One region of the Microbacterium sp. KSW4-4 genome, then DNA from elsewhere that is predicted to be linked to it. Evidence: predicted binding sites of a transcription regulator. Region 1 holds the regulator's gene; the other holds the start of a gene.
What was found. The regulator LexA, encoded in region 1, represses DNA repair genes until DNA is damaged. The targets are predictions, from matches to a motif close to TCGAACANNTGTTCGA.
Positions count from the first base shown of each region.

Region 1 (3,915 bases):
AGGAACGCCGTCGTCTCCGCCTCGGTGCCGGCGCTGACGCGCAGGTGGCCGGGGATGCCGACGTCGCGGACGAGCACCCCGCGGTCGTACAGCTGCTGCCACGTCGCCCGCGGATCCGCGACGCCGCCGAACAGCACGAAGTTGGACCACGAGAGGTGCGGGGTGTATCCGAGGGCTTCGAGCGTCGCCGTGATGCGGTCACGCTGCTCCACGATCTCCTGCACCATGCCGAGCATGACGTCGGCGTTGCGGAGGGCGGCGACCGCGGCGGCCTGCGTCAGAGCGCTCAGGTGGTACGGCAGTCGCACGAGCCGGAGCGCGTCGATGAACGCCGGATCGGCCGCGAGGTAGCCGACGCGGGCACCGGCGAAGGCAAAGGCCTTGCTCATGGTGCGGGAGACGGCGAGCCGCGGCCGTCCTTCCAGGAGGGTGAGGGCCGACGCCGCATCCCGTGGCGCGAACTCCTGGTAAGCCTCGTCGACGATCACGACGCCGCGGGCCGCCTCGTAGACGGCCTCCACCACGTCGAGCCCCAGCGGGGTGCCGGTCGGGTTGTTCGGCGAGCAGAGGATCACGATGTCGGGGTCGGCCGCGCGCACCTGCTCCGCCGCCTCCTCCGGGGTGACCGTGTAGTCGGGCTGACGGGTGCCGGCGATCCAGGACGCACCGGTCCCCTTCGCGATGAGCGGGTACATCGAGTACGTGGGGCCGAAGCCGAAGGCCGTGCGCCCCGGTCCGCCGAAGGCCTGGAAGATGTGCTGCAGCACCTCGTTGGATCCGTTGCCCGCCCAGATCTGCTCCGACGTGAGGCCGTGCCCCAGGTAGTCGGCGAACGCCTCCCGCAGCGTGGTGAACTCACGGTCCGGGTACCGGTTCACGTCTCGGATCGCCACCGCGATGTCGTCGAGGATGTCGCTGGCGACCTCGTCGGGAACAGGATGCGTGTTCTCGTTGACGTTGAGGGCGACCGGCAGCGGGGCCTGAGGTGCGCCGTACGGGGTGAGTCCGCGCAGATCGTCGCGGAGCGGGAGATCGTTGAGGGAGAAGGTCACCCTTCCCATCTTAAGAGGAGCACGGAGGGCCGAGGTCATCGTGACGATCGGATCGTCAGGGATCGGAGGCAGGACCTCGGACTCCGCGTCAGTCGGTGTACCGTGCCGGGAGCGCGAGCTCCTGGCCGACCTGGAGCTCACCGCCGCGCAGGAGGTTCATCCGGCTGATCTCGCCGATGACATCCCGCGGGTCGGCGGCGGGAGCGATGCTGCTCGCGATCGACCAGAGCGTGTCACCGGGCATGACCGTGACGGTCTCGACGGAGACGGCCGGTGCGTCTACACCGGAGGCGATCGCGCTGCCCCCACCGATGGCGGCGAAGGCGATACCCGCAGCGAGCGGGACGGAGGCGAGCGCGAGCAGGGTGCGGCGGCCGCGGGCCGTGATCCGCAGCCGGGTGGCCGGACGGGCCGATGCCGGAAGGGCGGTCGCGGTGCTGAGGCTCATGCTGCTCATGTCTGCTCCTTACTGTCCCGGCGCCGGAGCCCGGGGAGGTTGGCGTAGCTTTCGCATCCGCGCCTCGGCCGGGAGCCGTGGATGCGAAGCTACGTTCCGAAGATATCTTCGAGTTCGAACATCTGTCAAGCTTTCTTCGAAACCATGCCCCGCGAATCGCCCGACACGCTCGAACAGATCTTCCAGATCGGCACGTTTCTCGGATACGGTTTCGATAAGGACACCCCACCACGGGCCACCGACATTCGAAGCGGCACGTCGGATCACGCAGTGAAGGAGCACCATGAGCGACACCTCAGCCCTCGAGTCCGAGGCGCCGCGCACCCGTCGTCGCAAGAACCTCAGCCCGAAGCAGATGGCGATCCTCGAGGTCATCCAGGCCTCGATCGCACAGAACGGCTATCCGCCGAGCATGCGCGAGATCGGCGACGCCGTCGGGCTCAAGTCGCTGTCCAGCGTCACCCACCAGCTCGGCCAGCTCGAGCTCAGCGGCTACCTGCGGCGCGACCCGGGCAAGACTCGCGCGATGGAGGTCCTCATCGACCTCCCCGGTACCGGCGCGGAGAACCCGGCGGATGTGGTGACTCCTGTCGGCGATGCTGCACTCGTGCCGCTGGTCGGGCGGATCGCCGCGGGCGTGCCGATCACGGCGGACCAGCAGGTCGAAGAGATCTTCCCGCTCCCCCGGCAGCTCGTCGGCAAGGGCGACCTCTTCATGCTCAAGGTGTCCGGGGAGTCGATGATCGACGCCGCCATCTGCGACGGCGACTGGGTCGTCGTGCGCTCGCAGAACACGGCGGAGAACGGCGAGATCGTGGCCGCCATGCTCGACGGCGAGGCGACCGTCAAGGTGCTCCGGCGTCGCGACGGCCACACGTGGCTGCTCCCCCGCAACTCCGCGTTCGAGCCGATCCTGGGCGACGAGGCGGTCGTGCTCGGCAAGGTCGTCGCGGTCATGCGCGCCGTCTGAGGCACCGCATCGTCGGTGAGACGAGAACGATGGCCCTCCCGGTCGCACCGGGAGGGCCTTCGTGTGTCCGGGGACGACCGCGTCAGGCGGTGACCACCACGTCTTCGCGCACGCGCCGCGTGGCCTCGACGATGTTCCGCAGCGACGCCGTGGTCTCGGCGTAGCCGCGGGTCTTCAGACCGCAGTCCGGGTTCACCCAGAGCTGACGGAGAGGGATCTCCTCCACCGCACGCCGCAGCAGGGACTCGACCTCCTCCACGGTGGGCACGCGCGGCGAGTGGATGTCGTACACGCCGGGGCCGATGCCGTGGTCGAAGCCCACCTCGGCGATGTCCGCGACGACCTCCATGCGGCTCCGGGCCGCCTCGATGGACGTGACGTCCGCGTCGAGCGCACGGATCGCGTCGATCACCACGCCGAACTCCGAGTAACAGAGGTGGGTGTGCACCTGGGTCGCCGCCGCAGCCCCGCCCGTGGCCAGACGGAACGAGGCGACAGACCAGTCGAGGTACGCCGGCTGGTCGGCCTGCTTCAACGGGAGCAGCTCCCGGAGCGCCGGCTCGTCGACCTGGATCACCTGGATGCCCGCGGCCTCCAGATCGGCGATCTCATCGCGCAGCGCCAGCGCCACCTGGTTCGCCGTCTCCCTCAGCGGCTGGTCGTCGCGGACGAAGGACCACGCGAGGATCGTGACGGGGCCCGTGAGCATCCCCTTCATGTGCTTCGCCGTGAGCGACTGGGCGTACGCCGACCAAGCGACCGTGATGGGCGCGGGACGCGAGACATCGCCCCAGAGGATCGATGGACGCGTCGCTCGCGAGCCGTACGACTGCACCCAGCCGTGCTGCGTGACCGCGAAGCCGTCGAGGTGCTCAGCGAAGTACTGCACCATGTCGTTGCGCTCCGGCTCGCCGTGCACGAGGACGTCGAGACCGAGGTCCTCCTGCAGGGAGACGACCGCGGCGACCTCACGGCGCAGGAACTCCTCGTAGTCGTCCTCGGGGATCTCGCCGCGGAGGAACTGCGCGCGGGCGCGGCGGATGTCGCCGGTCTGCGGGAAGGAGCCGATCGTCGTCAGGGGCAGCGCCGGCAGGCCGAGGGCGTTCTGCGCCTCCTCCCGCTCCTGGTACGGGGCCCGGGCGAAGTCGGCGTCGCTCAGCGCGCGAGAACGCACCGCACCGTCGCGCACACCGGGAGCGGTCAGGCGGTCCTGCAGCGCAGCGGTCGCCGCGTCCAGCTCGGCCGCGATCGCCGTGCGCCCTTCGGACAGGCCGCGGGCGAGGGTGACGACCTGCTGCACCTTCTGATCCGCGAAGGCGAGCCAGGACACCAGGCGCGCGTCCAGCGCCGTCTCGTCCTCCACGTCGTGCGGCACGTGCAGCAGCGAGGTCGAAGTCGAGGCCGACACCGGGACCCCGAGCGCGCGGAGCGCCTGC
Region 1 covers NZ_JAHWXJ010000001.1:903,251-907,165, forward strand. The annotation lists gene KZC57_RS04500 (histidinol-phosphate transaminase) at 1-1,061, opposite strand, end outside; gene KZC57_RS04505 (LysM peptidoglycan-binding domain-containing protein) at 1,141-1,509, opposite strand; gene lexA (transcriptional repressor LexA) at 1,793-2,479, shown strand; gene metE (5-methyltetrahydropteroyltriglutamate--homocysteine S-methyltransferase) at 2,562-3,915, opposite strand, start outside.

Region 2 (3,915 bases), 790 kb from region 1:
CTTCCAGGGCGTCGCCCTCGGCTGGGCTCTCCTGCCGCTGCACGTGTTCATCGGGCTCGCCCCGTGGACGGTCGTGACGACCGTCCTCATGGTCATCGTGCTCGTGCTCACCGTCGTCAGCGGGATCGACTACATCGTCGCGCAGGTGCGCGGCGCGCGTCAGAGCCGATGAGCGGCACGACGCCGGCCGAGGCTCTGGACGCTCTGCGTGAGCGAGGCTGGACCCTGGGTGTGGCGGAGTCGCTCACCGGCGGTGCGGTGTGCGCGGCGCTCGTCGCGGTTCCCGGCGCCTCCGCGGTGCTCCTCGGCGGCGTCGTCGCCTACGCCACGCCCGTCAAGCACACGCTGCTCGGCGTCGACACCGACCTGCTGGAGCGATACGGGCCGGTGCACCCGGAGGTAGCGCGGCAGATGGCTGCCGGAGTGCGCGACGCCGTCGCGGTGGATGGTCTCCCCGGCGATGTCGGGGTGTCCACCACGGGGATCGCGGGTCCGGACTCCCCGGATGGGCAGCCCGTGGGGACCGTCCACATCGGCGTGGTCACCCCGACGGTGAGTCGGACCCGACCGTTCCACTTCGAGGGGGACCGCGACGCGGTGCGAGCACAGACGGTCGCGGCGGTCCTCGATGTGCTGGCCGCTGCGCTGCGGGAATAGCGACCCCCCGCGTCATGTTGATATGGATGTGCTCACATTCAAACCACAGAGTGCAAGGGTAGATTCTGTGCAAGCCAGGAGGACTAGACTGGCCGTCTCTTCGAGGGAGACCTCGATTCACGAACTGCGGAGGAGGTTCCGATGATTCTTGTACGACAGGAGATCGGCGACGTACTGAGGGACTTCCGTCTGCAGAAGGGGCGGACGCTCCGGCAGGTCGCGGGCAAGGCATCCGTCGCTCTCGGTTACCTCAGTGAGGTCGAGCGCGGACAGAAGGAGGCATCGAGCGAGATCCTCGCCTCGGTGGCAGAGGCACTCGACGTCCCCATCTCCACGATCATGCGCGAGGTCGGGGACCGCATCTCGGTGCTCGAAGGCATCCAGGTCTTCCCGGACGTCGTTCCGGACGACCTGGTCGCGTCCGTGGAGCCCGAGCTCTCGCTCCGCTGACACTCGGAGAGCACCCTTATGCGACGCAGTGAGTTCCTGCGCGCCGTCGACGCCGAGTTCCATGCCCGAGCCTCTTCTTTGGTGAACGACCTCGTGCTCTCCGGCATGGGGGGACGAACGGCACTCGAGGCTCTCGAAGCCGGCGTACCTCCGCGCGACATCTGGCTCGCGCTCTGCGCCGACATGGATGTCCCGGAATCCCGTCGCCACGGCGTGGGGCGTCTGGAGCCGCGCGGTCGATGACGGCGGCTTCCCGGGTGTGCGGAAGTCCGACACGCCGGACCGGCGTGTTGTCGAAAATCTGTTCGAACCGGGCGTAGTCTTCTGCACAAGTGGTCAGACGGTTCTGATCCCCACGATCCGTGGCTCCTCGACGCAATGTCGGAGGTCCGCCGTACCGTGAGGTCCAGGCTGAAAAGCCATACGCCTTGTCGGAGAGTTCCTTCCGCCGGAAGAGCCGCGACAGCCTACAGGCGGCAGCACACGCGCAGAAGGAGCACACCATGCCATCACCCGCCGACCGCGAGAAGTCCCTCGAGACTGCCCTCGCCCAGATCGACCGCCAGTTCGGAAAGGGCTCGGTCATGCGACTGGGCAGCGATGAGCGTGCCCCTGTGGCCGTCATCCCCACCGGTTCCATCGCCCTCGACGTCGCCCTCGGCGTGGGAGGTCTGCCGCGTGGCCGCATCGTCGAGATCTACGGCCCGGAGTCCTCGGGTAAGACGACGCTGACGCTGCACGCCATCGCCAACGCCCAGCGGGCCGGCGGTATCGCGGCATTCATCGACGCGGAGCACGCGCTCGACCCCGACTACGCCGCGAAGCTCGGCGTCGACATCGATGCCCTTCTCGTCTCGCAGCCCGACACGGGTGAGCAGGCTCTCGAGATCGCCGACATGCTCGTGCGCTCCGGTGCCATCGACCTCATCGTCGTCGACTCGGTGGCGGCCCTGGTGCCGCGTGCGGAGATCGAGGGCGAGATGGGTGACTCCCACGTGGGCCTCCAGGCCCGCCTCATGTCGCAGGCGCTGCGGAAGCTCACCGGTGGTCTGAACCAGACGAACACGACGATGATCTTCATCAACCAGCTGCGCGAGAAGATCGGCGTGTTCTTCGGCTCCCCGGAGACCACGGCCGGTGGTAAGGCGCTGAAGTTCTACGCCTCCGTGCGTATGGACATCCGCCGCATCGAGACGCTCAAGGACGGCACGGACGCTGTGGGTAACCGCACCCGCGTCAAGATCGTCAAGAACAAGATGGCCCCGCCCTTCAAGCAGGCGGAGTTCGACATCCTCTACGGCGTCGGCATCTCCCGCGAGGGCAGCCTGATCGACTTCGGCGTCGAGCACGGCATCGTCAAGAAGTCGGGATCGTGGTACACCTACGACGGCGATCAGCTGGGCCAGGGCAAGGAGAACGCGCGGACGTTCCTGCTCAACAACGCCGACATCGCCTTGGCGATCGAGAGTCAGATCAAGCAGAAGCTCGGTATCGGCGGCCCGGCCGCGGCTCCGGGTTCTGATGAGCTGGCCGAGCGTCGCCCGGCCTGATGAGTGACCAGCGTGGGGGCGATTCCGAGCGGATCGCCCCCATCATCCCTCTTTTCGGCGGACCCGCGCGTGCGGAGCGTCCGGCCGATGGCGGTGCGGAGGACTCGTCATCCGCACCGCCTGCGGGGTCGGGGCCGACCGCGGACGCGGCGCGACTCTGGCGCTCGACGTGGCACGAGCCCTCGTCGGCAGGGTCCCCGTCGGTCGACGACGGTTCTCCCAGCGCGCGGCACCCCGCCCGGGGTGCCGCGGCGCGGGCCGCTTCCCGGGGCGGGAAGACGACCACGTTGCGCGCCGTCGGCGATACGTCCCGATCGACCGGAGGGGGAGAGGGCGCGGAGAACGGCCCCTCGGCGGCGGAGGTCCGAGTGACGGCGGAGGAGTCGTTGGTGCGGAAGCTCCGCACGCGGTCGCTGTCCGTCTCCGAGGCCCGGCTGGTGTTGAGAGGACACGGGCTCGCGACGGACGCCATCGAAGACGTGATCGACGACTTCGTACGGCGCGGATACCTGGACGACGCCGTGCTCGCCGAGCTCCTCGTCACGTCCGGCGTCGAACGCAAGGGCCAGGGGAGGGTCGCGTTGTCTCGAGCGCTCGCGCAGCGGGGCATTCCTCGTGAGGTCATCGACGCCGCGCTCGACGAGCTGCCCGACGACGATGCGGAGCGGGCACTGGAGTTCGCCCGGACCAAAGCGCGTTCGATGGGACGCCTCGACCCCGACGCGGCGCTCCGACGGTTGGTCGGGCAGCTGTCGCGCCGCGGGTACGGGGGATCGGTCGCCATGAACGCGGCGAAGACGGCACTGCGGGAAGCCTCGTTCGGCGGTGGTGTCTCCGGCGTCCGGTTCGTGGATTCCGACTGACGGTCCGCACGCGATCGGCTCTCGGTGACGCTCGTACAATGGGAGCATCATGACTATCCCCCGCAGTGAACCGACGATCATCAGCGCGTCGTCGGCGGCCGTCGACGATGACGGGCGCCAGCGATCCTACGAAGTGCGCACCTTCGGCTGCCAGATGAACGTCCACGACTCCGAGCGTCTGTCCGGATCCCTGGAGAGCGCCGGCTACATCCGTGCCGAGGCCGGAGCCGAGGCCGACGTGGTGATCATCAACACCTGCGCCGTCCGGGACAACGCCGCCGGGAAGCTCTACGGCACTCTCGGGCATCTGGCCGCCGTCAAGCGACGTAAGGCCGGGATGCAGATCGCCGTCGGTGGCTGCCTCGCGCAGATGGACAAGCAGGCCGTGCTCGACA
Region 2 covers NZ_JAHWXJ010000001.1:112,891-116,805, forward strand. The annotation lists gene pgsA (CDP-diacylglycerol--glycerol-3-phosphate 3-phosphatidyltransferase) at 1-172, shown strand, start outside; gene KZC57_RS00535 (CinA family protein) at 169-657, shown strand; gene KZC57_RS00540 (helix-turn-helix domain-containing protein) at 799-1,107, shown strand; gene KZC57_RS00545 (DUF3046 domain-containing protein) at 1,126-1,350, shown strand; gene recA (recombinase RecA) at 1,611-2,657, shown strand; gene KZC57_RS00555 (regulatory protein RecX) at 2,657-3,520, shown strand; gene miaB (tRNA (N6-isopentenyl adenosine(37)-C2)-methylthiotransferase MiaB) at 3,570-3,915, shown strand, end outside.
Region 2: recA (recombinase RecA) is a predicted target of LexA. The motif match lies at 1,401-1,416, and genes of this name have one in related genera.